2 regions of the Pseudomonas sp. H2_D02 genome follow, and region 1 is predicted to be linked to the other one. Evidence: predicted binding sites of a transcription regulator. Region 1 holds the regulator's gene; the other holds the start of a gene.

What was found. Region 1 encodes sigma-54, which starts transcription at its own class of promoters, with help from an activator protein. Its sites were predicted from a motif close to ANTGGCATNNANNTTGCTNT; they were not measured.
Region 2: the regulator sigma-54 is predicted to act here: its motif matches at 12,983-13,002, upstream of AB4N42_RS22950 (CmpA/NrtA family ABC transporter substrate-binding protein).

Annotation. Positions count from the first base shown of each region.
Region 1 covers NZ_CP162816.1:5,944,343-5,959,859, reverse strand. The annotation lists gene AB4N42_RS27340 (carbon-nitrogen hydrolase family protein) at 1-611, shown strand, start outside; gene tldD (metalloprotease TldD) at 617-2,059, shown strand; gene yjgA (ribosome biogenesis factor YjgA) at 2,216-2,740, opposite strand; gene pmbA (metalloprotease PmbA) at 2,894-4,240, shown strand; gene AB4N42_RS27320 (HPr family phosphocarrier protein) at 4,343-4,618, opposite strand; gene rapZ (RNase adapter RapZ) at 4,634-5,491, opposite strand; gene ptsN (PTS IIA-like nitrogen regulatory protein PtsN) at 5,494-5,958, opposite strand; gene hpf (ribosome hibernation-promoting factor, HPF/YfiA family) at 5,971-6,279, opposite strand; gene AB4N42_RS27300 (RNA polymerase factor sigma-54) at 6,356-7,849, opposite strand; gene lptB (LPS export ABC transporter ATP-binding protein) at 8,014-8,739, opposite strand; gene lptA (lipopolysaccharide transport periplasmic protein LptA) at 8,739-9,287, opposite strand; gene lptC (LPS export ABC transporter periplasmic protein LptC) at 9,274-9,846, opposite strand; gene AB4N42_RS27280 (KdsC family phosphatase) at 9,854-10,378, opposite strand; gene AB4N42_RS27275 (KpsF/GutQ family sugar-phosphate isomerase) at 10,378-11,352, opposite strand; gene AB4N42_RS27270 (ATP-binding cassette domain-containing protein) at 11,627-12,436, shown strand; gene mlaE (lipid asymmetry maintenance ABC transporter permease subunit MlaE) at 12,436-13,233, shown strand; gene mlaD (outer membrane lipid asymmetry maintenance protein MlaD) at 13,233-13,700, shown strand; gene AB4N42_RS27255 (MlaC/ttg2D family ABC transporter substrate-binding protein) at 13,712-14,365, shown strand; gene AB4N42_RS27250 (STAS domain-containing protein) at 14,362-14,679, shown strand; gene AB4N42_RS27245 (BolA family protein) at 14,793-15,032, shown strand; gene murA (UDP-N-acetylglucosamine 1-carboxyvinyltransferase) at 15,055-15,517, shown strand, end outside.
Region 2 covers NZ_CP162816.1:5,040,643-5,056,159, reverse strand. The annotation lists gene AB4N42_RS23000 (glycoside hydrolase family 15 protein) at 1-1,782, opposite strand, end outside; gene AB4N42_RS22995 (SDR family oxidoreductase) at 1,775-2,575, opposite strand; gene AB4N42_RS22990 (MFS transporter) at 2,733-3,905, shown strand; gene AB4N42_RS22985 (cupin-like domain-containing protein) at 4,086-5,219, opposite strand; gene AB4N42_RS22980 (carbohydrate binding domain-containing protein) at 5,422-5,874, shown strand; gene tam (trans-aconitate 2-methyltransferase) at 6,009-6,779, opposite strand; gene AB4N42_RS22970 (thioesterase II family protein) at 6,911-7,645, shown strand; gene AB4N42_RS22965 (protein kinase domain-containing protein) at 7,697-9,367, opposite strand; gene AB4N42_RS22960 (nitrate/nitrite transporter) at 9,377-10,588, opposite strand; gene AB4N42_RS22955 (ANTAR domain-containing response regulator) at 11,055-11,630, opposite strand; gene AB4N42_RS22950 (CmpA/NrtA family ABC transporter substrate-binding protein) at 11,645-12,856, opposite strand; gene AB4N42_RS22945 (quinone-dependent dihydroorotate dehydrogenase) at 13,091-14,110, shown strand; gene rmf (ribosome modulation factor) at 14,417-14,632, opposite strand; gene rlmKL (bifunctional 23S rRNA (guanine(2069)-N(7))-methyltransferase RlmK/23S rRNA (guanine(2445)-N(2))-methyltransferase RlmL) at 15,165-15,517, shown strand, end outside.

The DNA of each region.
Region 1 (15,517 bases):
CGTTGCCGCCCGTGGACCAGCCCGAGGCCAAGGCCCATGCCTGTTCGTTGCTGGTGGACGACCAAGGCCAGATCGTGGCGCGCTATGACAAGTTGCACCTGTTCGACGTGGACGTGGCGGACAATCGCGGGCGTTATCGCGAATCCGATGACTATGCTTATGGCGGCAACGTGGTCGTTGCCGATACTCCCGTGGGCCGGGTGGGCCTGACGGTGTGTTATGACCTGCGTTTCCCTGAGCTCTATAGCGAGTTGCGGGCAGCCGGTGCCGAGTTGATCACCGCGCCTTCGGCGTTTACCGCGGTGACCGGCGCGGCCCATTGGGACGTGCTGATCCGCGCCCGGGCCATCGAAACCCAGTGTTATGTGCTGGCGGCGGCCCAGGGCGGCGTGCATCCAGGGCCAAGGGAGACTTTTGGTCACGCGGCGATTGTCGACCCGTGGGGCCGCGTGCTGGCACAACAGGATCAAGGCGAGGCCGTGCTGCTGGCCGAGCGCGACAGCAGCGAACAGGCGTCCATCCGGGCGCGCATGCCGGTGGCGAACCACCGGCGCTTTTTCTCGCAGGGCGCCCGACAGCGACCTGTCCAAGACGACGAATTCAAGGCGTAAAACATATGAGCGGGTTGTTGTCCTCAGTCAGTGAACACCTTTTGGCCCCCGGCGGCGTGGCCCTGGAAAGTCTGCAAGGCGTGCTGGGCGACCTGGCCGGTCCGGGCATCGATGCCGCCGACCTGTATTTCCAAGGCCAGATCTCCGAGTCATGGTCGCTGGAAGACGGCATCGTCAAGGAAGGCAGTTTCAACCTCGACCAAGGCGTGGGCGTGCGGGCCCAGTCCGGGGAAAAGACCGGTTTCGCCTACAGCAATGCGATCACCCTCGAAGCACTCGGCGCCGCGGCCCGTGCCGCTCGTTCGATCTCCCGGGCCGGGCAGAATGGCACGGTCCAGGCGTTCAGCAGCCAGGACGTGGCCCAACTATATGCACCGGACAATCCGTTGGAAGTCATGAGCCGTGCCGAGAAAGTCGAACTGCTCAAGCGTATCGACGTGGCGACCCGCGCCCTTGACCCGCGTATCCAGCAGGTTTCGGTGAGCATGGCTGGGGTCTGGGAGCGGATCCTGGTGGCGTCGACCGACGGTGGCCTGGCGGCGGACGTGCGACCGCTGGTGCGCTTCAACGTCAGCGTGATCGTCGAGCAGAACGGCCGGCGCGAGCGCGGCGGTCATGGCGGCGGCGGGCGTACCGACTACCGTTATTTCCTCAGCGAAGACCGCGCCATGGGCTACGCCCGCGAGGCGCTGCGCCAGGCGCTGGTCAACCTGGAAGCGATCCCGGCCCCGGCCGGCACCTTGCCCGTGGTGCTCGGCTCCGGCTGGTCCGGCGTGTTGTTGCACGAAGCCGTCGGCCACGGCCTGGAAGGTGACTTCAATCGCAAGGGCAGCTCGGCCTACAGCGGACGCATGGGCGAAATGGTTGCCTCGAAACTCTGCACCATTGTCGATGACGGAACCCTGGCCGGCCGTCGTGGCTCCCTGAGCGTCGATGACGAGGGCACCCCGACCGAGTGCACCACATTGATCGAGAATGGCGTGCTCAAAGGCTACATGCAAGACAAGCTCAATGCCCGCCTCATGGGCGTAGCCCGCACCGGTAATGGTCGTCGCGAATCCTACGCACACCTGCCGATGCCGCGCATGACCAATACCTACATGCTGGGCGGCCAGAGCGATCCGGCGGAAATCATCGCGTCGGTGAAGAAGGGCATCTATTGCGCCAACCTCGGCGGCGGCCAGGTGGACATCACCAGTGGCAAGTTCGTGTTTTCCACCAGCGAGGCCTACCTGATCGAAGATGGCAAGATCACTGCGCCAGTCAAGGGTGCGACCTTGATCGGCAACGGGCCGGAGGCGATGAGCAAGGTGTCGATGGTCGGTAACGACCTGGCGCTGGACAGTGGCGTGGGCACATGCGGAAAGGACGGGCAGTCGGTGCCGGTGGGCGTCGGCCAGCCGACCCTGAAGATCGATGCGATTACCGTGGGTGGCACGGGGGCATGAAAATATTCAGGGGCTTGCGTGAGTCATTGTGGCGAGGGAGCTTGCTCCCGCTGGGCTACGCAGTAGCCCCGATGCGGTTGCAACGCAACCGAGCGGGAACAAGCGCCCTCGCCACGGTAATCGCCACCCCTGGCAAGGGAATAAAGCTGTTGGCGATCAGCGCAGGCCGCGTTGAGTCTCGTCCAGCTCACGGATGTACTTGAAGATTTTACGGCTCGAGGCCGGTGGCTTGTTCTGCGCCAGTTCGTGCTGGGCCTGACGAATCAGGGAGCGCAATTGCTGGCGATCGGCCTCCGGGTAGTCGATGACGAATTTTTCCAAGGTGCCGTCGTCGCCTGCGATCAAGCGATCGCGCCAGCGTTCCAGGTTGTGGAAGCGTTCGTTGTACTGCCGGGTGGAGGCATCGAGCTGGTCGAGCAGAACGAGGATGGCGTCAGTGTCCTGATCGCGCATCAGTTTGCCGATGAATTGCAGGTGCCGTTTACGCGCGATATTCGCGGTGTGCTTGGGCGCATCGGCCAAAGCCCGGCGCAAGGCGTCGGTCAGGGGCAGCTTGGCCAGCAAGTCAGGCTTGAGTGTTGTCAGTCGCTCGCCGAGGTCAACCAGAGCATGCAGCTCGCGTTTGACCTGGGATTTGCTTTTTTCACCCTCGTAGAGGGAGTCGTCGTAAGAATCAACCATGGTGGCAGTCCGCAAAGAAACGCCGCCATGATAACCAGTCGGGGGCCGGTTGTCCGGCCCGGTCGCTCGAAGGCCAAGGGTTTGTACGAAAAAACGTCCAGGCGCTTTGCGTACAAAACCGTTACCGAAAGCAGAATTTGAGTGGAGAACACCATGAGTGCAGTTCAAAGCGTCGGCCCCCAGGCATTGCCGGCACTGCAGGAACAAGTCGAGCAGATTCTCGCCGAGGCCAAGCGACAGGGCGCCAGCGCCTGTGAAGTGGCGGTATCGCTGGAGCAGGGGCTGTCGACTTCGGTGCGCCAGCGCGAAGTGGAAACCGTCGAATTCAACCGTGACCAGGGTTTCGGCATTACCTTGTACGTAGGCCAGCGCAAGGGCTCGGCCAGCACCTCGGCCAGCGGTCCTGACGCTATTCGCGAAACAGTCGCCGCGGCATTGGCGATTGCCAAGCACACGTCCGAAGACGAGGCCTCGGGTTTGGCCGATGCTGCGCTGATGTGCAAGGATCTGAAGGACTTCGATCTGTTCCATGCCTGGGATATCACGCCTGAGCAAGCCATCGAACAAGCGCTGCGCTGCGAAGCCGCAGCATTCGACGCCGACAGCCGGATCAAGAATGCCGACGGCACGACGCTCAACACCCACCAGGGCTGCCGGGTCTATGGCAACAGCCATGGGTTTATCGGCGGTTACGCATCGACCCGCCACAGCCTCAGCTGCGTGATGATCGCCGAGGCCGACGGCCAGATGCAGCGCGATTACTGGTATGACGTGAATCGCCAGGGCACGTTGCTGGCGGACCCGGTCAGCATCGGCCAGAAAGCCGCACAACGGGCAGCCAGTCGCCTGGGCGCTCGGCCGGTACCGACCTGCGAGGTGCCAGTGCTGTTTTCCGCCGAATTGGCCGGTGGCCTGTTCGGCAGCTTCCTGTCGGCGGTGTCCGGCGGCAATCTATATCGCAAGTCGTCGTTCCTCGAAGGCGCGTTGGGCCAGAAACTTTTCCCTGAATGGATGACCATCGACGAGCGCCCACACCTGATGCAAGCCATGGGCAGTTCGGCGTTCGACGGCGATGGGCTGGCGACCTACGCCAAGCCGTTCGTGGAAAACGGTGAACTGGTTTCATACATCCTTGGTACGTATTCGGGCCGTAAACTTGGCATGCCGAGCACCGCTAATGCGGGTGGCGTGCACAACCTGTTCGTCACTCACGGTGAAGAAGACCAGGCGGCATTGTTGCGGCGCATGGGGCGTGGCCTGCTGGTCACCGAATTGATGGGCCATGGCCTGAACATGGTCACCGGGGATTACTCCCGTGGCGCGGCGGGTTTCTGGGTCGAGAATGGCGAGATCCAATTCCCGGTCCAGGAAGTCACTATCGCGGGGAACATGCGTGACATGTTCAAGCAGATCGTGGCGGTGGGGAACGACCTGGAGCTGCGCAGCAACATCCGCACCGGTTCGGTGTTGATCGAGCGTATGACGGTGGCGGGTAGCTGATATTCAGGGCCGAAAAAAAGGCGCGTCATCCATTTGGGTGACGCGCCTTTTTTGTTCTCAGAATTTCCTGTGTGGCGAGGGGATTTGATCCCCTCGCCACAGTTATTCCCCTTCGTCGAAATAATTGTTGATCAGCGCGACCAAGGCATCCATCGCTTCCTGTGCCTGTTCGCCCTCGGTGCTCAAGTGAATCCTGGTGCCCTTGCCCGCAGCGAGCATCATCATCGCCATGATGCTTTTTCCGTCGACTGCTGTTTCAGGCGTGCGCCCGACGCGGATCGTGGTGTCAGGGAATTTACCCGCCACACCCACAAATTTCGCCGATGCCCGGGCATGCAAACCCAGCTTGTTGATGATTTCAATTTCCCGAGCAGGCATCGCGATGTGAATCCTTTAGCTGAGGTCGCGGTGGCGAACCTGGACGTTCTTCAGGGATTGTTGCAGGAGCTGACCCAGACGCTCGGTCAGGTAGACGGAACGGTGATGACCACCGGTGCAGCCAATGGCGATCGTGACATAGGCCCGGTTGCTCGCTGCGAAGCGGGGCAGCCATTTGAGGAGGTAGCTGGAGATGTCCTGGAACATTTCCTCTACGTCCGGTTGGGCAGCGAGATAATCGACCACTGGCTGGTCCAGTCCGGACTGCTCGCGCAGCTCCGGTTTCCAATACGGGTTGGGCAGGCAGCGAACATCGAACACCAAGTCGGCATCGACCGGCATGCCGCGCTTGAAACCGAACGATTCGACGAGAAACGCCGTTCCCGGTTCAGGCTGGTTCAGCAGGCGCAACTTGATGGTGTCGCGCAGCTGGTACAAGTTCAGGTGCGTGGTGTTGACCTTGAGGTCGGCCAGGTCGGCGATGGGGCCGAGCAGTTGGCTCTCGTCATGGATCGCTTCAGCCAGGGAGCGGCTGGCGTTGCTCAGCGGGTGGCGTCGACGGGTTTCTGAAAAGCGCTTGAGCAGTGTTTCTTCGTCGGCATCCAGGTACAGCACATCGCATTGGATATGCCGGTTGCGAACTTCTTCGAGCAATTCCGGAAATCGCGACAGATGGCTGGGCAGGTTACGGGCATCGATGGACACGGCGACCAGCGGTTGCGCGAGTTCGGTGTGGATCAGGGCGCGCTCGGCCAATTCCGGAAGCAGGCCAGCCGGCAGGTTGTCGATGCAATAGTAGCCGCTGTCCTCAAGCACATTGAGGGCCGTGCTTTTACCTGAGCCGGAGCGGCCACTGACGATGATCATGCGCATGTTTAATGGCCGTTCTGCTCGTCCAGGACTACCTGATACAAGGCTTCGTTGCTCGGGGCGCTGCGCAGTTTTTCGCGTACTTCCTTGCGATCCAGCATGCTGGCGATCTGGCGCAGCAGCTCCAGGTGCGCATCGGTTGCGGCTTCCGGGACCAGCAAGACGAACAGCAGGTCGACCGGGGCGCCATCGATGGCGTCGAAATCTATGGGGGCTTCAAGGTGCAGCAGCGCGCTGATAGGCGAGGCGCAGCCCTTGAGGCGGCAATGGGGGATGGCAATGCCGTTGCCAAAACCGGTGGAACCGAGTTTTTCACGGGCAACCAGTGCCTCGAAGACATCCTGCATTTCCAGATCCGGCACTTCGCGGTGGATCAGGTTGGCGATTTGTTCGAGGGCTTTCTTTTTACTGCCGCCCGGCGCGTTCACTTGGGAACGGCCGGGGGTCAGGATGGTTTCTAGTCGGATCATGGATTGGGGGGGTTAACGACCGGTTGCGCCCTGGAGGAGGCTCTGGGTCTTTTCCTTATGCTTTTTGAGTTGGCGATCCAGCTTGTCGGTCAGCAGGTCAATCGCGGCATACATGTCTGTGTGCTCTGCGTTGGCAACCACTTCTCCGCCGGGAATATGCAGCGTGGCTTCGATTTTCTGCAGCAGTTTTTCGACGCACATCGTGACTTGCACGTTGGTGATCTTGTCGAAATGCCTTTCCAATCGGTCGAGTTTTTCGCCGATGTAGGTGCGCAGGGGTTCGGTCACTTCCAGTTGGTGTCCACTGATGTTGACTTGCATACAGCTTCTCCTTCGTTGCCAGTGCATAAAGCGGCAGGCTGGGTTGCCTGCCACTGGAACGCTGTGGCGTGGCCTGTTACATCAACCGCTTGCGTTCGCTCGAAGGTGCGATCCCGAGGGATTCGCGGTATTTGGCGACGGTACGGCGGGCCACCTGAATGCCTTGTGCCTCCAGTAAACCAGCGATCTTGCTGTCACTCAACGGCTTTTTCTGATTTTCCGCGGCGACCAGTTTCTTGATGATCGCGCGGATGGCCGTGGACGAGCATTCGCCGCCTTCCGAGGTGCTGACATGGCTGGAGAAAAAATATTTCAATTCATAGATTCCCCGCGGGGTATGCATGAATTTCTGGGTGGTCACCCGTGAAATCGTCGACTCGTGCATGCCCACTGCCTCGGCAATGTCATGCAGGACCAACGGTTTCATCGCTTCATCACCGTATTCCAGGAAGCCGCGCTGATGCTCGACGATCTGGGTCGCCACTTTCATCAGGGTTTCGTTGCGGCTCTGCAGGCTCTTGATGAACCAGCGCGCTTCCTGCAACTGGTTGCGCATGAACGTGTTGTCGGCGCTGGTGTCGGCGCGTTTTACGAAACCGGCGTATTGGGCGTTGACCCGAAGTTTCGGCACCGATTCCTGGTTGAGCTCCACCAGCCAGCGATCATTGTGCTTGCGCACGATCACGTCGGGGACAACGTATTCAGGCTCGGTGGATTCGATCTGCGAGCCGGGCCGTGGATTGAGGCTTTGCACCAGCTCGATGACTTGGCGCAGCTCGTCTTCCTTGAGTTTCATGCGCCGCATCAGTTGGCTGTAGTCGCGGCCGCCCAGCAAGTCGATGTAGTCGGTGACCAGTCGCTTGGCTTCGGCCAGCCACGGTGTCTTGGCGGGCAACTGGCGCAGTTGCAGCAAGAGGCATTCGCCCAGGCTGCGGGCGCCGATGCCGGCGGGTTCGAACTGCTGGATGCGGTGCAGGACCGCCTCGACCTCATCCAGCTCGATGTCGAGCTCGGGGTCGAAAGCTTCGAGAATTTCTTCGAGTGTCTCGTCCAGGTAGCCCTGGTTGTTGATGCAATCGATCAGGGTCACGGCGATCAGGCGATCGGTGTCGGACATCGGCGCCAGGTTCAGTTGCCACAGCAAGTGGCTTTGCAGGCTTTCGCCGGCGGAGGTGCGGGTGGTGAAGTCCCACTCGTCGTCATCGCCGCTTGGCAGGCTGCTGGCGCTGGTCTGGTAGACGTCTTCCCATGCCGTATCCACGGGCAGGTCGTTGGGAATGCGTTCGTTCCACTCGCCGTCCTCGATGTTATCCACCGTCGGGGCGGCTTCCTGATAGGACGGTTCCGGGATTTCGGCAGGGGTTTTCTGTTCGACGTTGTCGGCCAGCGGATCGGAGTTGTCGAAGTCGTCGCCTTCTTCCTGGCGTTCGAGCATCGGATTGGACTCCAGGGCCTCCTGGATTTCCTGTTGCAGGTCCAGGGTCGACAATTGGAGCAGGCGGATGGCCTGTTGCAGCTGCGGCGTCATCGTCAGCTGCTGGCCCATTCTCAAGACTAGCGATGGTTTCATGGCAGGGGCTTAACACCTTATTCGCCGGCCGCACATGCGCCATCCACTACAAGGGCGCCGGAGCGCCAAACTTAAGCAAATTATATGCCTGAAACTGAGGTGTTTGCCTAGAGCGTCGCCACAATAAAATTGGCGACGCCCGGCGATGCACCAGACATCTGCGCTTACAGGCGAAACTCGTGACCCAGATACACTTCCTTGACCAGTTCATTGGCCAGGATAGTCGCGGAGTCGCCTTCGGCAATCAACTGGCCGTCATTGACAATGTAGGCGGTCTCGCAGATATCCAGCGTCTCGCGCACGTTGTGGTCGGTGATCAGCACGCCGATCCCCTTGGCCTTGAGGTGATGGATGATCTGCTTGATGTCACCGACCGAAATCGGGTCCACGCCGGCGAACGGTTCGTCGAGGAGGATGAATTTCGGCGCGGTGGCCAGGGCACGGGCGATTTCCACGCGGCGACGTTCGCCACCGGACAGGCTCATGCCCAGGTTGTCGCGAATGTGGCTGATGTGGAATTCCTGCAGCAGGCTTTCCAGTTCCTGTCGACGGCCGGCCTTGTCGAGTTCCTTGCGGGTCTCGAGGATGGCCATGATGTTGTCGGCAACCGACAGTTTGCGGAAGATCGAGGCTTCTTGCGGTAGATAGCCGATCCCGGCCTTCGCCCGGCCGTGCATCGGCTGGTGGCTGACGTCCAGGTCGTCGATCAGGACGCGGCCCTGATCGGCCTGGACCAGGCCGACGATCATATAGAAGCAGGTCGTCTTGCCCGCGCCGTTGGGGCCGAGCAGGCCAACGATCTGGCCGCTCTCGATGGACAGGCTGACATCGCGCACAACCTGGCGGCTCTTGTAGCTCTTGGCCAGGTGTTGGGCTTTCAGAGTTGCCATTACTGGGCCTTTTGCTCGTCGGTTTTCTTTTTCGGCTGGATCACCATGTCGATACGCGGACGCGCCTCGGTGACCTTGCTGCCAGTGGCACGACCCGCGCTGGCCAGTTTCTTGACCGTGTCATAGACGATTTTCTCGCCTTGGGTCACGTTGTTGTCCTTGTCGACAACCTTGGCGCGGTCGATCAGGACAACGCGGTCCTGGGCGGCGTGATACTGGATGGTAACCCCATAACCCTGTACAGGCTTGGTGTCGCCCGCGGTTTGCAGTTGTTCGAAGTAGGCCAGGTTGCCCACCGAAGTCACCACGTCGATATCGCCGGACTGGGTGCGGGTGATGGTCACGGTGTTGCCGGTCACTTTCATCGAACCCTGGGTGATGATCACGTCACCTTTATAGGTGGCGACACCGTTCTTGTCGTCCAGTTGTGCATCGTCGGCCTGGATACGGATAGGCTGGTCGCGGTCGTTGGGGAGGGCCCAGGCGCTCGCGCTTCCCAGTGCTGCGCCCAGACTGAGCAAAATAGGGAGGGTTTTAGCGAGCTTCATACTGTCCTCTTACTTTCGATAGCAGGTGTATCCTGCTTTCCTTCAAATACGCCTTCATTCCTACGCCGGTCGACACGCCGCCAGCGCCGTCGATTCTAACGGGTTGCTCGGTCTGCGCATATTCTCGTTGCGGAAAGACCGTCATGCGACTGCTGGTGATGATGGTCGTACGGTTTTTCTCATCGGTCCGGGCGATGCGTACCGAGTCGATCAGTTCGACTTCGGTACCGCCGGGATTGACCTCGGCGCGCTCGCTCTGCACGTGCCACGGGAATTCAGTGCCGCGGAACATGTTCAGGTCCGGTTTGGTGACCAGTGTTATATCACTGGCCTTTACATGGTCGACTTTGTCAGACGTCATTTCGTACTGCACTTTGCCGTCTGGCAGGTATTGTAGGGTATGCGTATTGGTCGCATACCAATCGATATCGTTTTCCTCGACCTTGGTCACGGAAGGGTCAAGGAAGCGTTCCGGGCTGATGTTCCAGTAGCCCACCGCCGCAAAAATCGCGGCGATGCAGCCGAACACCAGTAGGGTGCGAATCTTCTTGCTTAACATAAATGGCTCACAAGTACGCGGCGTTGGCCGCTTCGAGGTGGCCCTGGGCGTTCAGGATCAATTCACAGAATTCGCGGGCGGCGCCTTCGCCGCCCTTCGCGGTGGTGACGCCGTGGGCGTGCTCGCGTACGAAAGCGGCTGCGTTGGCCACCGCCATGCCCAGGCCGACCCGGCGAATCACCGGCAGGTCCGGCAAATCGTCGCCGAGGTAGGCAACCTGCTCATAGCTTAGATTGAGTTGGCCCAGCAGTTCGTCCAGCACCACCAACTTGTCTTCCCGACCCTGGTAAAGGTGCGGGATGCCGAGATTCTTCGCTCGCCGCTCGACCACCGGGGTCTTGCGACCACTGATAATGGCGGTCTGGACGCCCGCGGCCATCAGCATCTTGATGCCCTGGCCGTCGAGGGTGTTGAAGGTCTTGAACTCGCTGCCGTCTTCGAGGAAATACAGGCGGCCATCGGTGAGTACACCGTCGACGTCGAAAACGGCGAGCTTGATGTTCTTGCCCCGTTGCAGCAGGTCGGTCGTCATCACATTACTCCAGCGCGAAGGAGGTCGGACAAGTTGAAAGCGCCGATCGCGCGATCCTCTTCATCCACTACCACCAGTGCATTGATCCTATGGTCTTCCATGATTTTCAGGGCTTCTGCGGCCAGCATGTCGGGGCGCGCAGTCTTGCCGTGAAGGGTCATGACTTCATCGATGGTTGCGTTACGTATATCAATAGCGCGGTCGAGCGTACGGCGCAGGTCACCGTCGGTAAAGATCCCGGCGAGCTTGCCGTCGGCTTCGAGGATAACGGTCATGCCCAGGCCCTTGCGGGTCATTTCCATGAGCGCATCCTTGAGCAGCGTGCCGCGTTGAACCTGCGGCAGCTCGTTTGCGCTGTGCATCACGTTCTCGACTTTGAGCAACAGGCGACGGCCCAGGGCGCCACCAGGATGGGAGAAGGCGAAATCCTCGGCGGTGAACCCGCGGGCCTCCAGCAGGGCCACGGCCAGGGCGTCGCCCATGACCAGGGCTGCAGTGGTGGACGAGGTCGGCGCCAGGTTCAAGGGGCAGGCTTCGTGCTCGACATGAACATTGAGGTTCACCTCGGCTGCCTTGGCCAGTGGTGAATCTGGATTGCCGGTGACGCTGATCATCTGGATGCCCAGTCGCTTGATCAATGGCAGCAATGTGAGGATTTCATTGGTCGAGCCCGAGTTGGACAGTGCCAGGATGACATCGTCCCGGGTGATCATGCCCATGTCGCCGTGGCTGGCTTCGGCGGGGTGAACAAAAAAAGCCGTGGTGCCGGTGCTGGCCAGCGTGGCGGCGATCTTGTTGCCAATGTGGCCGGACTTGCCCATGCCGACCACGACCACACGGCCCTTGCTGGCCAGAATCATCTCGCAGGCGCGTACGAAATCAGCGTCGATACGGGGCAACAAGCCTTGTACGGCTTCAAGTTCGAGGCGGACAGTACGTTGTGCCGATTGAATCAGGTCGCTGGATTGGTTCATGTCAGATCGTATAGCCCAATGAAAAGGCGGCGATTATAGCGGTAATGAGCGATTCCCTCACGTTAGTTCGTCATGCGTTTGCTCGAACGGCGCGAGGCCGGACATAAAATGTGGCGTTTTACCTTAAGCCGGGCTTAACGGGCCGGGGGTTGGCCTTGGGCGCCTGATGGTTGCAGTGATATAGTTCGCCGCCGGTTCGTGTGCCCGGCGGTACCGGCGTTTTTGTCGGCAGGCCGGAGCACTCGAATATGAGGCTGCATCGCAAGGAGTTTAGATGAGTGCCGACAACGCTTACGCGGTCGAGCTGAAGGGACTGTCCTTCAAGCGAGGGACGCGCAGCATTTTCAATGACATCGATATTCGCATCCCGCGCGGTAAGGTGACCGGCATCATGGGACCTTCCGGGTGCGGAAAGACAACGCTGCTGCGACTGATGGGCGCGCAACTGCGTCCCAGTGCCGGCGAAGTCTGGGTCAATGGCCAGAACCTTCCGAAATTGTCGCGCAGCGATCTGTTCGATGCGCGCAAGGACATGGGGGTGCTGTTCCAGAGCGGTGCCCTGTTTACCGACCTCGATGTGTTCGAGAACGTGGCGTTTCCCCTGCGTGTCCATACCGAGCTGCCGGAGGAAATGATCCGCGACATCGTTCTGCTCAAATTGCAGGCAGTCGGGCTGCGCGGCGCCCTGGAACTGATGCCGGACGAGCTGTCGGGCGGCATGAAGCGTCGGGTGGCCTTGGCGCGGGCGATTGCCCTCGACCCGAAAATCCTCATGTATGACGAGCCCTTCGTTGGGCAGGACCCCATTGCCATGGGCGTGCTCGTACGCCTGATTCGCTTGCTGAACGATGCGCTGGGCATCACCAGCATTGTGGTTTCCCATGATTTGGCCGAAACCGCCAGTATCGCCGACTACATCTATGTCGTCGGTGATGGCCAGGTGCTGGGACAGGGCACACCGCAGGAATTGAAGGATTCGGACAACCCGCGCATTCGCCAATTCATGAAGGGGGACCCGGACGGTCCGGTGGCGTTCCATTTTCCGGCCACGGATTACCGTACCGACTTGCTGGGGAAGCGCTGATGCGCAAGAAATCGTTAATCGAAAGAATTCGCCTGTTCGGTCGCTCCGGCATCGACGTGGTGGCGGTGCTTGGGCGTTCCTCGCTGTTCCTGATGCACGCCTTGCTCGGCCGCAATTCGACCGGCGGAGGTTTCGGCCTGCTGGTCAAGCAACTGCATTCGGTCGGGGTGATGTCCCTCGTCATCATTGTCGTCTCGGGGATTTTCATCGGCATGGTATTGGCTCTCCAGGGCTTCAGTATCCTGTCCAGCTATGGATCGGAGCAGGCGGTCGGGCAGATGGTTGCGCTGACACTGTTGCGCGAGCTTGGCCCGGTGGTGACCGCACTGCTGTTCGCCGGGCGTGCCGGATCGGCGCTGACCGCCGAAATCGGCAACATGAAATCCACCGAGCAGTTGTCCAGCCTGGAAATGATCGGTGTCGATCCACTCAAGTACATCATCGCCCCGCGCCTGTGGGCCGGCTTCATTTCCCTGCCGGTGCTGGCGATGATCTTCAGCGTCGTGGGGATCTGGGGAGGCTCGTGGGTCGCCGTCGATTGGCTGGGGGTCTATGAAGGCTCCTACTGGTCCAACATGCAGAACAGCGTCGACTTCCTCGATGATGTGCTCAACGGTGTGATCAAGAGTGCCGTATTCGCTTTCGTGGTCACCTGGATCGCCGTGTTTCAAGGTTATGACTGTGAGCCCACGTCAGAGGGGATCAGCCGTGCCACAACCAAGACCGTGGTCTACGCCTCGTTGGCCGTACTGGGCCTTGACTTTATTCTGACCGCCTTGATGTTTGGAGATTTCTGATGCAAAACCGCACCCTGGAAATCGGTGTCGGCCTTTTCTTGCTGGCTGGCATCCTGGCTTTGCTGCTGCTGGCCTTGCGGGTCAGTGGACTGGCGCCAACCGCGAGCACCGATACTTATAAACTTTATGCTTATTTTGACAATATCGCCGGTTTGACGGTCAGAGCCAAGGTGACCATGGCCGGTGTGACGATCGGCAAGGTCACGGCAATCGATCTGGACCGTGACAGTTTTACTGGGCGGGTGACGCTGCAGTTGGAAAAGCGCGTGGATAACCTGCCGACTGACTCCACTGCATCTATCCTCACCGCTGGGCTGTTGGGTGAGAAATACATCGGGATCAGCGTGGGCGGGGAAGACACCCTGCTCAAGGACGGCGGGACCATCCACGATACGCAGTCGTCGCTGGTGCTCGAGGACCTGATCGGTAAATTCCTGCTCAATACCGTTAGCAAAGACGCCAAATGAGGAGCTTTTGAATGATCTCTATCCTGCGACGCAGCCTGCTGGTCCTGCTGGCGGCCCTGCCGCTGATGGGCAATGCCGTGGCGGCGCCTTCGGCGCACGACATCATCCAGGACACCACTACTCGATTGCTGGCGGACCTTGCCGCCAATAAAGAGAAATACAAGCAGGACCCAAGCGCGTTCTACGATGCGCTGAATGGCATTGTCGGCCCCGTGGTAGACGCCGATGGCATCTCCAAGAGCATCATGACCGTCAAGTACTCGCGCAAGGCAACCCCGGCGCAGATGACCCGCTTCCAGGAAAACTTCAAGCGCAGCCTGATGCAGTTCTATGGCAACGCATTGCTGGAATACAACAACCAGGGCATCACCGTTTCGCCGGCCAAGGATGAAAGCGGCACCCGCACCAGCGTTGACATGCAGGTCAAGGGCAACAATGGCGCCGTTTATCCTGTGTCCTACACACTCGAGAAAATCAATGGCGAGTGGAAAGTACGCAACGTGATCATCAACGGCATCAACATCGGCAAGCTGTTCCGTGACCAGTTCGCCGACGCCATGCAGCGCAATGGCAATGACCTGGACAAGACCATCGACGGCTGGGCCGGTGAAGTCGCCAAGGCCAAGGAAGTGACCGAAGAAGCCAAAGAGAAGCAGGAACAATGAACGAGTCGGTGAGCGCGTCCGGCATTCGCCTGGGCGAGGCCGGCGAGCTGCTGCTCAGCGGCGTGCTGGACTACCGCACCGGCCCGGGTCTGCGCAAGCAGGGCCAGGCGTTGATCAAGTCGGCAAAAGCAGCCGAGCTGGTGATTGATTGCTCAGCCGTGCAGAAGTCCAGCAGCGTCGGACTGTCGCTTTTGCTGTGCTTCATGCGCGATGCCCAGGCCGCCGGCAAGACATGGAGCATCCGAGGGATGCCCGAAGACATGCGCGAGATAGCCCAGGTCAGCGAATTGACCGAGCTGTTGGCGCACCCCTGATCCACATCGTTGAAAAGCCCCCCGTCAGAGTCCTGCTTCGCGGGGTTCGCAGGCGAGGGGCTTTTTTGTATGATGTGCGACCCGTGCGCACAGGGCGCCGATTGAGGTTGAGCATGCAGGCTGTAGAAGTGAAGAGCTTCCTTGAAGGAAAGCTGCCTGGTACGCAGGTGGAAGTTGAGGGCGAAGGCTGCAATTTCCAGCTGAATGTGATCAGCGATGAACTGGCGGCGTTGAGCCCGGTGAAGCGTCAGCAGAGCATCTATGCCCATTTGAACCCATGGATCGCCGATGGCAGCATCCACGCGGTCACTATGAAATTTTTCAGCCGCGCGGCCTGGGCCGAGCGCACCTGAGCCCAAGGGCGTCGAGATTCTTATGGATAAATTGATTATTACCGGCGGCGTTCGCCTTGATGGCGAAATCCGTATCTCCGGGGCAAAGAACTCCGCGCTGCCGATCCTGGCCGCGACCCTGCTGTGCGATGGCCCGGTGACCGTGGCCAACCTGCCGCACCTGCACGACATCACCACGATGATCGAGCTGTTCGGTCGCATGGGCATCGAGCCTGTGATCGACGAGAAGCTCGCCGTCGAAATCGACCCACGCACCATCAAGACCCTGATCGCACCGTACGAGTTGGTGAAGACCATGCGTGCCTCGATCCTGGTATTGGGGCCGATGGTCGCCCGTTTCGGTGAGGCCGAAGTGGCGCTGCCTGGCGGTTGCGCCATCGGTTCGCGTCCGGTGGACCTGCATATCCGTGGCCTGGAAGCCATGGGCGCGGTGATCGACGTCGAAGGTGGCTACATCAAGGCCAAGGCGCCGGAAGGCGGCTTGC
Region 2 (15,517 bases), 900 kb from region 1:
CAGGAAGGTCGCCGCGCTGATCAGCGCCAAATGGCTCAACGCCTGGGGAAGATTGCCGAGGTGATAACCGTGGCTGTCGAATTCCTCGGCATACAATCCCAGCGGATTGGCGTAGCGCAGCAACTGCTCGAATTCCAGTTGGGCTTTTTCCACGCGGCCAGCGCGGGCCAGGCATTCGACGTACCAGAACGAGCAAGCGACGAATGAACCTTCGGTGCCAATGAGGCCGTCGATAGGGTCGTCGTCGGTGCGGTAGCGATAGACCATACCGTCGCGCACCAGGTCCTTTTCGATGGCGTCCAGCGTCGACAACCAGCGCGGGTCGCGGGCACTGACGAAGCGCACCAGCGGCATCAACAGCATCGAGCCGTCGAGGGCGGTGCTGCCCAGGCGCTGGACGAAATGCTGATGCTCGTCGTTCCAGAAGTTCGTCCAGATGTCTTCGTAGATGGCCTGGCGCGTCTCATCCCAGCGGGCGAACGGGGCGGGCAGGGAGCGTTTGCTTGCCAGGCGAATGGCGCGGTCCACGGCGACCCAGCACATCAGCCGCGAATGCAAAAAATGCTGCTCCTCGCCGCGCATTTCCCAGATGCCGACATCCTTGTCCTGCCAGATCGTGCACACCTGGTCCACCACATCGACCGTGTGTTTCCAGCCCTGATGGGAAATGGCTTCGCCGTATTTGTTGACCAGGTACACCGCGTCCATCAACTCACCGAAGATGTCCAACTGCACTTGCTCGTACGCCAGGTTGCCGATGCGCACCGGCCGCGCGTTGCCGTAGCCGCTCAGGTGTGTCAGTTCGGTTTCGGGCAGCTCAAGCCGACCGTCCAGGCCGTAGAGGATGTTGAGTTTGGTCGGTTGATCGCGGCAGTCGCTGACCCGGCCACGCAGCCAGCGCATGTAGGCGTTGGCTTCATCGACAAAGCCCAGGCGCATGAATGCGTAGACGGTGAACGAGGCGTCGCGGATCCAGGTGTAGCGGTAATCCCAATTGCGCTCGCCACCGCGTGTTTCCGGCAGGCCGAAGGTGGCGGCGGCGAGGATGGCGCCTTGTTTACGTGACGTCAGCAGTTTCAGCGCCAGCGCGGAGCGGTTGACCATTTCTCGCCAGCGACCGCGGTAGTTGGATTGGCTGATCCAGCCGCGCCAGAACGCCAGGGTTCGCTCCAGGCACAGCGTGCTGGTGTTATCCACCAGGCGCGTGTCGTCGATGCCTCCGAGAAGAAACTCCGCCGTCTGGCCTTGCGCCAGGGTGAACTCGGCCACCGCCGCCTGGCCGTCCAGCGTCATGGGCTGGTCGGCGCACAGGCGCAGGCTCGGTTGTTGCGCGGCCTCGAAGATGACGTGGTCGCCGTCCTGGTGCGCCGTGGTCGCGGCACGGGAATAGTCATGGCGCACCGCGCAACGCATGCGAAATGTCGCACTGCCGACCGTCATGCGCACCCGCCGCATCAGCACGGGCAGGTCATCCTCGCTGTCGCCGATGGGCAGCAGGTCGGTAATCTCCACCACAACGCCGTCGCTTAGCCAGCGGGTCTGCAGGACGTTGGTGTCGGGTAGGTAGATTTGCTGGCGACGGGCATCCGGCAAGTCCGGCGCGAGTTGAAAGATACCGGCCTCGGCGGTGTCCAGCAGCGAACAGAAGATCGACGGGCTGTCGAATTCCGGCCAGCAGAAAAAATCTACGCTGCCACGATCGTTGACCAGCGCGGCAGTGCGCATGTCGCCAATGATCCCGTGGTTCTCGATGGGGCTTTGCGGTTCGTCATGATCAGCCATTGCCGCGGAACCCCGGATAGAGGCTCATTCCGCCATCGATGAACAGCGTGGTGCCCACGACATAATCGGACAAATCCGACGCCAGCCAGACCACCGCGTTGGCGACATCTTCCACATCGCCGACCCGACCGTAGGGGATGAGCTCCAGGATTTTCTGCTCATTGTCGCCCTCCATGGCCTCCCGGTTGATCGCCGTGCGGATGGCGCCGGGGGCGATGCTATTGATGCGGATGCGCTGGTGACTGGTTTCCTGGGCCAGGGTCTGCATGAGCTGGTCGATGCCGCCCTTGGATGCTGCGTAGTTGACGTGGCCGGCCCAGGGAATGCGCTGGTGCACCGAACTCATATGGATGATCTTGCCAGCGGCGCGGGACACGCCTTGGCGAATGCCCTGGCGGTTGAAGATTCGCAGGGCGGCGCGGGCGCAGAGGAACTGGCCGGTGAGATTGACGCCGATGACGGTGTTCCAGTCGTCCAGGCTCATGTCGACGGCGGCAGCGTCTTTTTGCAGGCCGGAGTTGGCGACGAGAATGTCCAGCGTACCGAAGGCGTCGAGGGCCTGGGCGAACAAGCGTTCAACGTCCTGCTCCTTCGACACGTCGGCGCCGATGGCGATGGCGCGGCCGCCACTGTCGTTGATCTCGCGGGCCAGCTCTTCGGCCGGGCCGGCGCTGGAATGGTAGTTGAGGACCACGGCGGCACCGGCCGCCGCCAGCGCCTTTGCCGAGCCAGCGCCAATGCCGGAGCTGGCGCCGGTCACCAAGGCTACTTGTCGGGCGAGGGAAATCTGCATGGGTAGCACCTTGAACTGAGGGCCTTACTTGCTGACTGGCGCCACGTGCCGAGAGTTCATTTGCGGGAAACAGTCTTCACATTTCACCCACAGTTTTGCGCTTTCCCCGGCCCGGTCGTTTATGGCAAGTTGCAGGCCCTTGTTGAGGCCGCGTCCCATGGCAAACCCCTATCGTGAATTGTTCACAGCCCCCGGCAGCCGCGGCTTCGTGCTGGCGGGGATGGTCGCGCGCATGCCCATATCAATGACCGGCATCGGCCTGATCACCATGCTTGCGCAACTCAAGGGCGGCTATGGATTGGCCGGCGCGGTGGCGGCAACGTTTGCCCTGGCGACCGCGTTCTGCGCGCCCCAGGTGTCGCGGCTGGTGGACCGTTTCGGCCAGGGGCGGGTGTTGCCGGTGTCAGCGTTGCTGGGCGGCGGGGCGTTGTTGATGCTGTTGTTGTGCACGCGATTGCAGGCGCCCCATTGGACGCTGTTCCTGTTCGCCGCGCTGGCCGGTTGCATGCCGAGTATGTCGGCGATGGTGCGGGCGCGCTGGACCGAGGTGTATCGCGGCCAGCCGCAATTGCGCACCGCTTATGCGCTGGAGTCGGTGCTGGACGAGGTCTGCTTCATCGTCGGGCCGCCGTTGTCGGTGGGTTTGTGCGTGGTGGCGTTTCCCGAGGCGGGGCCGCTGGCCTCGGTGTTGCTGCTGGCGATCGGCGTCACGGCGTTTGTCCTGCAGCGTGGCACCGAGCCGCCGGTGCATCCGCACCAGGCGCATCATCAGGGCTCGATCATTGGTTCAGTCGATGTGCTTTTGCTGCTGTCGTTGATGGTCGCCATGGGGGTCATCGTCGGGGTGGTGGACGTGGTCAGCGTCGCGTTCGCCCAGCAGCAGGGGCAGCCCGCGGCGGCGAGCATCGTGCTGTCGGTCTATGCGATCGGTTCGTGCCTGGCCGGGCTGGCGTTCGGCGCGCTGCGCTCGAAACTGCCATTGCCGCGGCTGTTCCTGTATGGCGGCGTAGCGACGGCAGTCACCACGCTGCCGTTGCTGTTGGCGAGCAATATCCTCGGCTTGTCCCTGGCCGTGTTCGTCGCCGGGTTGTTCTTCGCGCCGACGCTGATCGTCGCCATGGCCCTGGTGGAGCGTATCGTGCCGCCGGCCCGGCTGACCGAAGGCCTGACCTGGCTGGTGACCGGCCTGAGCATCGGCGTGGCGATCGGCGCGGCCGGTTCGGGGTGGCTGGTGGATACGTTTGGCGCACGCAGTGGGTTCTGGCTGGCGATTGCGGCCGGGGCGGTGGTGCTTGGGTCGGCGGTGCAGAGTTATCGCCAGCAAAGGTGAGCGCAAAGCGCTGTGGCGAGGGGATTTAGCGAAACGTCGCACCGCCCCGCTGGACTGCGCAGCAGTCCCAACCCTTCTACTTGATATACATCAAGCTAAACGCGTTGTCCTTTTGAGGGGCTGCTACGCAGCCCAACGGGGATAAATCCCCTCGCCACAAGGTCGGCTCCGCTAGTGTTGTCACCAACCCCGCCCCGAATTCACCCAGAAATTCACCGACAGCGAGGTGGACACCGACTCCACCTGGTGAAACCAACCCTCCGGCAAAAACAGCAGGTCCCCGGCCTCCAGCGTCACCCGCATGAACGTCACGTTCCGGGCGCTGGGGAAACGCTCGTAGTCCGGCGCGTCCGGGTTGAAATCACAGCCGTCCAATCCGCCTTGGGGCGCGGTCGACCAGGTGCCCAGTGCCTCGCGGTGATGGGGCGCGGCGAGGGTGAAGGTTTTCTGGCCCCAGACCTGGGCGAACAGGTTGTCGGTGTCGTCGCGGTGCAGCGGCGTGAGGGTGCCCTTGGGGCCGATCCAGATGCGCGGCGGAATGAACAGCGACGGATCGAAATAGGGCGGATATTTGATCAGCTCCATCAACTGCGCCGGCAAGATATTGTTGCCCATGTAGGCCGGTGGTTCGCCGTCGGCGCGCTTGGGCGCCGGGCTGTCGAGGGAGGCGATGAAGTCCGCCATGGAGGTGGAGCGAAAGTCCCGCTCGGTGGAAAAGGTCTTCTTCACATAATCGCCATGGCGGGTGATGCCTTGCAGCTCGGCGAAATGCACCAGGGTTTGTTCCCGGCTGAGCTTGAACAAGGGCCAGTCCTGCAGCGCATCGCTGATGATCACCGGGATGCCATGGGGCAGATAGCGCGCCTGGAAGTCTTGCACCGATAACTCGCTGCGCGGCTGACGCTCGATGGTGCGTTGGATTGGCAGGCTGGCGGTGAGGGTTTCGCTGAAGCGCGATGGGGTCGGGTAGCGCTTGTTCATGTCGACCTTTTCCACCGGCCGATTGCCGTGGCGCGCATGGTCGATGATCTGCGGCAATAACGTCGCCAGGCCCATGTTGCCGCCGATCTTCAGGCGACCGCTGGCGAACAGTTCCTCGACGTTGGCCAGGCCGGCCATGATCCCGAGAAAGTCCTTTTCCGCCACTTCGATGGTCACGTCGGGGCTGGCGTGGCGGCCAGCCTGGGTATGGCTGCTGGCCTTGACCTCGGACCAGAACGCCTGGTGCGGGCCGAACACGAATTGGAAGACGCCTTCGATGCCAACGGCGCCGGCATTGGCGAACAGCTTGCCCAGGATGGTTTGCAGGTCCACGGCGATCACTCTTGCGGGTTTTGGTCTTAGCAGGTAACGAGGGCCTGGATCAGAAATTTAGCCCTCGCCACCCGACCATCGCCTAAGTAAATGACTCTCTGGCCATCCGTCGGGAAAGGCCCCGTACCTGTAAAGTTTGACAGTAGCCAGTAATTCAGGAACGGGATTGAATAACACTTCAATACACAGAGGACGTTCAACCATGACTACTTCAAAATCAACCGGAATAAATAAACTCGATCACTATACTGATTTTTCAGGTCGAAACACCAACGGTTGGGTGTTAGTGCAAAACGCATCCATCAAAGAGGGGCAAAAGGGTAACTATTACTGTGAACTGGTCGCGGTTGGTAAATTTCCCAGATTGGCTCATACAGGAATTTCTTTCGTCTTAGGTAAAAGTTATGAGATGAGCGTTCTGGCTCGAGGAACCTCTGAAACTTATGGGCGTGCGTATCTGGCTATGACTGTCTATGGCGCTGCAGAAGAAGGGAACGAAAACTTTAAAGTAACACCTCATTGGGAGACCTATAAGTTCACGTTTACTATGACGAGTGAGGACGCGGGTGCTGGAGAAATCTGGATCCGTCAAGCACTTGTTGATTTTGGTGATCCAATTGTTGATGTTGATAATATTCATATTCGAGAGCTTTAGCAGTTCTACGTGTTTGTAATTTTTTAACTTGTTTGAGATTAGAGCTGGGAATGGTTTCGCACTATTCTCAGTTCTTTTTCCTTTTGTTGCGACCGGTTCGGCCTGGTGTTTTGTCCTCATTCCCGACCATCGCCCTAGCGCGTCGCGACGATGAACAACCTTGGAAACGGCAGCAGGACCGAGCCATCGTCCAGGGCTGGATAAGCCTGTTCGATGGCCTTGTGGTACTGCGTCAGATAGTCCTCGCGTTGCGCTTCGTCCAGGGGTTCGAGGAACGGACGCAGGCCGCTGCCCTTGAACCATTCCACGATCCCCGTGGCACCACCGGCCAGCGGATGGTGGTAGGTGGTGCGCCACACATCGACGCGAGTGCAATGGGGTTTGAGGATCTTGAAATAGGTGGCGGCATCCTCCACCTCGGTCCGAGAATCGGCCGCGCCGGCCAGTTGGCTGGCCCAGGGGCCGCTGGCAGCGATGTCTCGCATCAAGCGATGGGACGGCTGGTGCAGGGTGTCGGGCATCTGGATCGCCAGGCTGCCACCTGGCGTGAGCTTGTCCACCAGCGATGGCAGCAGAGTGGCGTGGTCCGGCAGCCATTGCAGCACGGCGTTGGCGAAGATCACGTCGAAGGGACCGTTTTCGTTCCATCGGCCGATGTCTGCCGTGTCGAATGACACGTTGGGCAAGCGCTTGCGGGCGGCTTCGACCATGTCGGCGGAACTGTCCAGGCCACGCACCGTTGCGCCGGGAAAATGGTCCACCAACAATTCGGTGGAGTTGCCGGGGCCGCAGCCCAGGTCGATCACCTGGCGCGCCTGTATTTGCGGGATCGCTGCCAGCAGATCGCGGGAAGGGCGGGTGCGTTCCTGTTCGAAAGCAACATATTGTTGGGCGGACCAGCTCATTGTGTTCTCCTTGGGCAGACCAAAGCCATGGGGCGGGCATTATAAGCCGCATCCGGACGTGGGGCCGGTGACTAATTTTCCACGGCCCGGCCTCGTTATTCTTTTTATACAAACGATCGGAGAAAACCGCAGTGACCCAACTGACCCTGCTCTGCCTGCCGTATTCAGGCGCCAGTGCGATGGTTTACAGCCGCTGGCGGCGCAAGGTGCCACAGTGGCTGACGGTGCAACCGGTGGAATTGCCAGGGCGCGGGGCGCGTTTTGCCGAGCCGCTGCACACCGACATGGGGCCGTTGGCGAGGCAACTGGCACGAGAGCTGTTCCCGACGCTCCGGGCTCCTTACGCTCTGTTCGGTCACAGCCTGGGGGCGTTGCTGGCCTGCGAAATCGCCCATGCCTTGCGTGAACTGGGTTGCCCGGAACCGGTGGCGCTGTTTGCCTCGGGTACGGCGGCGCCGACGATGCGCGCCGATTACGATCGCGGCTTCGCCGAGCCGAAAACCGATGCGGAACTGATCGACCAGTTGCGCACCCTCAATGGCACCAGCGAAGAAGTGTTGGCCAACGAAGAATTGATGGCCCTGACCTTGCCCGTGCTGCGGGCGGATTTCCTGCTCTGCGGGCGCTACCAACCCAAGCTTCGATCACCGCTGAACTGCCCCGTGCATGTGCTCGGCGGCGCGGCCGACAAGGCCACCACGGAACAACTGATTGGCTGGAGCCGGGAAACCTGCGGCAGTTTCTCCGTGGACATGCTCGCGGGTGGGCATTTCTTCATCCATGAGCACGAAGCCCGGGTGCTGCGACTGATCAAGGATCAGTTGAGCGTGCATCATCGCCGGCATGGCCTGGCGATCAGCGCTTGAGCTGATTTCCAGGCTTGCCGCAAGACAATCCCTTGCGGGGAGCGGCCGATTTCAGCCGTGGAATACCAGGAACAACAGCACGATATTCACGACCAGCGACACCAGCGCCAACGTTCGCCACACCTTCAGCGGTTCTCTCTCCAGCAGGGGCCGGGGCCTTACGCTCAAGCTGCGGCGCTCGCCCTGTTCCAGCAACAGCAACCATTCCTCGGCGGTTTCAAAGCGCTGGTCCGGGTCCGCGGCGACGGCACGTTCGAGGCTTTGCCCGAGCCATTCGGCGAGGTCCGGTCGATAGCGGCTGGCGCTGACCGGCACGCCGAAGCGCGGGCGCTGGAAGGCTTCGACTTCACCGTAGGGATAGTGCCCGGTCAGCAGGAAATACAAGGTCACGCCGACCGAGTACAAATCCTGTTGAGCGGTCGGCGCGGCACCGCCGAAGGCTTCCGGAGCAATGTAGCTGGGCGTGCCAGGCAAGACGTTGGCCTGGTCCTCGGACAAACCTGGGCAATACGCCAGGCCAAAATCCAATAGGCGAAGTTCACCGTCGTCGCCCAGGTGCAGGTTTTCCGGCTTGATGTCGCGGTGGTAGATCTGCCGTCGATGCAACAGGCCCACCGCCCGCACCAGCCGTTGTGCGAGGTCCTGCCATTGCGCCAGGGGCAGCGTGCCGGTCCGGTCGAACATCTCGGCCAGGGTCATGCCCGAATATTCGCGCATCACGTAGTACAGATGCTGGCGCTGGGGCACGCCATGCACTTCGGGAAATTGCCTGCCGGCGACTCGCTTGAGAAACCATTCTTCCGACAACAAGGCCTGCCCGGCCCGAGAATCGTCCCGCAGTTGCGCAGGCAAGGTTTTCAGTAGCCAGGGTTGGCCCTGGCCGTCGTGGACCCGGTAAAGCAACGATTGCTGGCTCTGGCCGAGCAAACTTTCGATCTGCCAACCCTCGAAGGCCTGGCCGGGCTTCAGCGTCGGCGGCAACGGCCACTGCTGGAGCTGGATCAACGCATCGCCGATGCTGGCTTCGCCCAAGGCATCGACGCGCACCAGCAACGCACTGGCGTTGTCCTGGCTGCCGGCCAGGTGGGCGGCGTTCACCAATGTCTGGGCCGCGAGTTCGAGGTCTGGCTGGTCACGCAGAATGCCGGCGATGGCGGTGTCGCCGAGTACTGCCCACACGCCGTCACTGAGCAGCACGAAAGTTTCGTCCTCGCGCAGTTCCCCGTCGAGGAAATCCAGGATCAGGTGTTGATCCAGCCCCAGGGCACGCTTGAGCACGTGTTGCATGCCCTGTTGTTCCCAGACGTGATCTTCGCTGATCCGTTGCAGATGATCGGCTTGCCAACGGTAGACCCGGCAATCACCGACATGGGCCAGGGTGAAGCGCCGGCCCCGCAGCACCAGCGCGCTGACGGTGGTGAGCAGCGGTTGCCCGCCACCGTTGGCTTGCAACCAGCGGTTCTGTGCCAGTAACAGCCGGTCCAGCGCCTGGGCCACGCCCCAGGTTTGCGGCGTGGAGTAGTAATCCAAGGCCAGCGCTTGCAAGGTCGAGCGGGCGGCCAATCCGCCATCGGCGCATTGGCTCACGCCGTCGGCGATGGCGAACAGGTAACCCTTGCTGGCGGCCAAGGCCGGGGCGGGGGTGACCAGGCGCAGGGCGTCCTGGTTTTCTTCCCGGGGGCCGATGGCGCTGGCCTCGGCGAAACTCAATTGCAGGCTCATGGTTGCAGGTTATACCCGAGCGGCGGTGACGGCGGCCGAACCCCAGGTGGTTCTCCAGCGACGCTTGACGCCGTGCAGGCCGAACCAGGCCAGGACACCGAGGCTGGCAAACAACCACAACGCCAGTTGATAGCTGCCAGTGCTCTGCTTGATCGCACCCATGCCCGCCGCCAGGGCGAAGCCGCCGATGCCGCCGGCCATGCCGATCAAACCAGTCATCACGCCGATTTCGCGACGGAAACGTTGTGGCACCAGTTGGAACACCGCACCGTTGCCTGCACCCAGACCGAGCATGGTGCACACGAACAGTGCCAGCGCCGCGTAGGAACTTGGCAGGTTGAAACCCACGGCAGCGATGCAGATAGCCGCCACGGTGTACATGCCCAGCAGGGTGCGGATGCCGCCGAAACGGTCTGCCAAGGCGCCGCCCAGTGGGCGCATCAGGCTGCCACCGAAGACGCAGGCGGCGGTGTAGTAGCCGGCGGTGACCGGGCTCAGGCCGTATTGGTCGTTGAAGTAGCCGGGCAGGGCGCTGGCCAGGCCGATGAAGCCGCCAAAGGTCACGCTGTAGAAAAACATGAACCACCAGCTGTCGCGATCGCCGAGGGCCTTGAGGTAGTCAGCCATGGATTTGGCTTTCGGCCGCTCGGGGGCGTTCTTGGCCATCAAGCTGAAGGCGATCAGGGTCAGGACCAGCGGGATCAGCGCGAAGCCGAACACATTGGTCCAGCCAAAGGCCACGGCCATGACCGGTGCGATCAATGCAGCGAGCACGGTGCCGGAGTTGCCCGCACCGGCGATGCCCATGGCCTTGCCTTGGTGCTGGGGCGGATACCACTGGGACGCCAGTGGCAGGGCGACGGCGAACGAAGCACCGGCCACGCCCAGGAACAGGCCCAGCAGCAACGCTTGTTCATAGCTGTGGATGCCGAGTTTCCAGGCGCAGAACAGCGCACCGATGACGATCACCTGGCCGACCATGCCGGCGGTCTTGGGTGAAATCCGGTCGGCCAGCAGACCCATGAACAAGCGCAGTACGGCGCCGGCGAGGATCGGCGTGGCGACCATCAGGCCGCGCTGTTGAGTGGTCAGGTGCAGGTCGGTGGATATCTGCACCGCCAATGGGCCAAGCAGGTACCAGACCATGAAACTCAGGTCGAAATAGAGGAAGGCCGCGAACAGTGTCGGGGTATGGCCGGATTTCCAGAAGCTTGAATTCATCGCGCACCTCAGCTGTAAAAGTCTCGAGAAATGAGTCAGTGCTTTGAGCAGTGCGCCGCCTGTGGTCGCACCACCGGTCCCGCAGGACCAAAACAAAAAAACGCCGCAACCCGGATTGCTGGAGGGCAATGGGGTATGCGACGTCTTTGTCGTAGGTGGGGCAACCGCCGTTGGTTACCTGTGGGGTGGGTTAAGCGAGATCTGTGCCAACCTGATAATTCGGGGCGAGCCCTTCGCGAGCGGGCTCGCTCTCACAGTGGATCGGGAGCGTTCGCAAATGCTAGTGCTCACCCTGAGATCAATGTGGGAGCGAGCTTGCTCGCGATGACGGTGGGTCAGTCGATTGCGATGTTGAAGGCTAGATAGCTATCGCGAGCAAGCTCGCTCCCACAGGGGCCAGAGGTGTGCTCGGACCTGTGGGAGCGAGCCTGCTCGCGATGGCGGCAGGCCCTGCGCTACAAGGCTTTCAGCCCAGCAGCTCATTCATGGCAATGATCTGCTCCGCCACCTGGATCAGCTTCTGCTGGCGGCTCATGGCCTGGCGGCGCATCAGGGTGTAGGCCTGTTCCTCGTTGCACTCCTTCATCTTCATGAGCATGCCCTTGGCCAGTTCGATGCGCTTGCGTTCGGCCAGTTGCTGGTCCCGGGCCAGGAGTTGGGCGCGCAGGGCCTGGTCGCTTTCGAAGCGGGCCATGGCGACGTCGAGGATCGGTTGCAGGCGCGCGGCATGGATGCCTTCGACGATGTAGGCGCTGACGCCCGACTTGATCGCCTGGCGCATTACATCCGGGTCGTGCTCGTCGGTAAACATGACGATCGGTCGCGGCTGGTCACGACTGACCAGCACCACTTGCTCCATCACATCGCGTCCGGGTGACTCGGTATCGATCAGGATCACGTCCGGACGCACTGTTTCGACGCGCGCCGGCAGGTCGATGGTCAGGCCGGATTCGTCGATCACTTCGAAACCGGCTTCAATCAGGGCGGCTTTCAGGCGACCGACTTTTTTCGCGGTGTCGTTGATCAGCAGGATACGCAGCATGGTCGTGGCTCCTGTCAGCGGCTGGCGAGAAGGGGAGCCGCATCGCTCAAGGCGTGCAGTTTGAAGCTGCGGGCGTACCCGGCCGGATCAGTGCCGTCCCAGGTGGTGCCGTCGATCAGTTGGCTGCTGCGCATGTCCTGGCCTGGGGAGATTACGCCCAGCGCCGCGGCGGCTTCACGGTACAGCTTGAGCTGCTGGACCTGGCGCGCGACGGCCAGGTAGTCCGGGTCTTCACGCAGCAGGCCCCAGCGACGGAACTGGGTCATGAACCACATGCCATCGGACAAGTATGGCAGGTTCACCTCGCCGCCTCCGTGGAAGCGCATGGCATGGGGGTCCTGCCAACTGTTGCCCAAGCCGTCGGCATAGATGCCCAGCAAGCGCGGCTCGATGCAGTCCAGCGGCGCGTCGAGGTATTCGGGTGCGCTCAACAGTTGTGCGGTGCTGCGACGGTTTTCAGTGCTTTGCTCGATGAAGCGGCTTGCTTCCAGGATCGCCATTACCAGCGCCCGGGCGGTATTGGGGTATTGCTCGACGAACGCGCGGGTGCAGCCGAGGACCTTTTCCGGGTGGTCGGGCCAGATGGTCTGGGTGGTCGCCAGGGTAAAACCGAGGTTTTGCTTTACCGCACTGGCGCACCAGGGCTCGCCCACGCAAAAACCGTCGATGCGCCCGGCTTGCAGGTGGGCGACCATCTGCGGCGGCGGCACCACGACGCTGTCGACATCCGATAGCGGATGGATGCCCTGGGCCGCGAGCCAGTAATAGAGCCACATGGCATGGGTGCCGGTGGGGAAGGTCTGGGCGAAGGTCAGTTTCGGGCGAGTTTGGTGCACGTGCCGTTCCAGTGCTTCAGGACTGGTCACGCCTTGGGCCTGGAGGCCGTGGGAGAGGTTGATGCTCTGGCCGTTCTGGTTCAACCCCATCAGCACGGCCATGTCCGTCGGTGCGACGCCGCCAATGCCCAGATGCACTGCGTAGATCAAGCCATAGAGGCTGTGGGCGGCATCGATTTCACCGCTGACCAGCTTGTCCCGCAGGTTGGCCCAGGATGCCTGGCGCTTGAGATTCAGGGTCAGGCCGTAGGGTTGGGCGAAGCCTTGGGTGGCGGCCACCACCACCGGGGCGCAGTCGCTCAAGGCCATGAAGCCGAGGTTGATCGCGCTCTTTTCCGGGGCATCGCTGCCATTGACCCAGGCCAGGGGCGTGGCTGGAACTTCATTCATCGATATCACCTTCCACATGAAAAGGCGCCGTGTCCTGGCCAGGAGAGGCCGGACGCCGACGCCGTTGTCCTTTGAAACAGTGCGGCACTCATTCCGTCGTTGGCATGGGGCGCTGATGACCAAAAAGGTGCAAGGCATATGCCAGCGCTGCGGTTTTGTGCGAGCGCCTCGCTTGCGACGCCGTTGCGCGGCTATAATCGCCGCCTCATTTCGTCGCCCGAGTCAAAGCCGCCCATGTACACCCTGGCCCGTGAACTGCTGTTCAAATTCTCCCCGGAAACCTCCCACGACCTGTCCCTGGACTTGATCGGCGCGGGCGGGCGCTTGGGCCTTAACGGTCTGCTGTGCAAGGCCCCGGCGAAACTGCCGGTGACGGTCATGGGGCTGGAGTTTCCCAACCCGGTCGGGCTGGCGGCGGGCCTGGACAAGAATGGCGCGGCCATCGACGGCTTCGCGCAATTGGGTTTCGGCTTCGTGGAAATCGGCACCGTGACGCCGCGGCCGCAGCCGGGCAACCCCAAGCCACGACTGTTCCGTCTGCCCCAGGCCGAGGCGATCATCAATCGCATGGGCTTCAACAACCTGGGCGTCGATCACCTGCTGGCCCGTGTCGCGGCGGCCAGGTACAAGGGTGTGCTGGGCATCAACATCGGCAAGAACTTCGACACCCCGGTGGAGCGTGCCGTCGACGATTACCTGATCTGCCTGGACAAGGTCTACGCCCACGCCAGCTATATCACCGTGAACGTCAGTTCCCCGAACACCCCGGGGCTGCGCAGCCTGCAGTTCGGTGATTCGCTCAAGCAACTGCTGGCCGACCTGGCCCGGCGCCGTGCGGAGCTGGCGGTCACCCATGGCCGACATGTGCCGCTGGCGATCAAGATTGCCCCGGACATGAGCGACGAGGAAACCGCCCAAGTGGCCCAGGCGCTGATCGAGACAGGCATGGACGCGGTGATCGCCACCAATACCACGCTGGGCCGCGAAGGTGTCGAAGGGCTGGAACACGGTGATGAGGCGGGCGGCTTGTCTGGCGCGCCGGTGCGTGACAAGAGCACCCACACCGTAAAAGTCCTGGCGGGTGAATTGGCGGGACGTTTGCCGATCATCGCGGCGGGCGGGATTACCGAAGGTCGGCACGCCGCCGAGAAGATCACCGCCGGGGCGAGCCTGGTGCAGGTTTATTCGGGGTTCATCTACAAGGGGCCAGCGTTGATTCGCGAGTCGGTGGATGCGATTGCGGCGTTGGGGTGATTCCTAAGGTTGGTGAGGTCCATTTGTGGCGAGGGGATTTATCCCCGCTGGGCGTGAAGCGGCCCCTGTAAGCTGCTCTCGGTGTGTCAGGTTTATTGTGTGATCTTTTTGGGGTTGCTGCGCAGCCCAGCGGGGATAAATCCCCTCGCCACAGCAGTGTTTGCAGCTCAAGTCCAAGAAACCCGGGCATTAAAAAGGGCTCCTTGAAGGAGCCCCCTGGGCCGCAGCCCGCCGTCCGGATGGGACGTGCGTGGTTAAATCGGTTTGGATGTCAGATTGTCGAGTTCTTGAGTAATAGGCCCTGTGTCAGCCGACGGCGTGAAGTTCGTTGAGTCTGTGGATACCCGCAGTGCCGGTCATACCGTCCCAGTTGTCGCCGCGTCCTTCCCGCCAGCCATTGATCCAGGCTTGACGTACCGACGGTAGAGTAAAGGGGCAAAGCTCACGGGATTTACCACCAACGCCATATTGGTAACCGCGTAAAAAAGCTCTTTCCAACGGATCACGCTTAAGTCTTCTCATAGGGTGTTGCCCTCACTTGTTGACTGTTGCTTAGCGTCGACCTCTATCGAGGCCGGGGCAGAATCATTCTGCCGTTGGTGGCTCGTTGCTAAGCGTGACGAGCCAAGGTGTTGACGCCGTTGCGACGTCAACCTGTGGTGAGTTCTAACCAAAGCGTCACACGGATGGAATGATCGTTTTGTCATAAGCACGTAACAATAAAGATGTTAGTGCGATAAGTAACATGATGTTCGACACCCGCTTTCGAGCAAGACCCCTGTATGATCAGCCCTGCGCTGAAAGGCGGTCGCCGGAATCGAATGAGAATGTCCCCCTGTTGCACTCGGGTACTATTCGACGAAAGGGACGACTTTTCACAATTTGTTGCACAGAATTTTTTATCTGCCCTCGCATCTAAGCTCTTTGAACCTGAGCGGCGAGGACGGAGCGGCACACTTTCGTGCCACGCGGGTGCTCTTGAGAAAAGCACCTGATTGAACCCGGCCCGGCAATGCGTTGCCCGGCCCACTTAGCCAAAGGCTCTGGAAATCCCATGTCCGACCGTTTCGAACTCTTCCTCACTTGCCCCAAGGGCCTCGAAGGCCTGCTTCTTGAGGAAGCCGTCGGGCTTGGCCTTGAAGAGGCGCGAGAGCATACCTCGGCCGTTCGCGGCAGCGCTGACATGGAGACGGCCTATCGGCTCTGCCTCTGGTCCCGCCTGGCCAACCGCGTGTTGCTGGTGCTCAAGCGCTTCCCGATGAAGGATGCCGAAGACCTTTACCACGGTGTGCTGGATGTCGACTGGCAAGACCACATGCTCGCCGACGGCACCCTGGCGGTGGAGTTCAGCGGCCACGGCTCGGGCATCGACAACACCCATTTCGGCGCCTTGAAGGTCAAGGACGC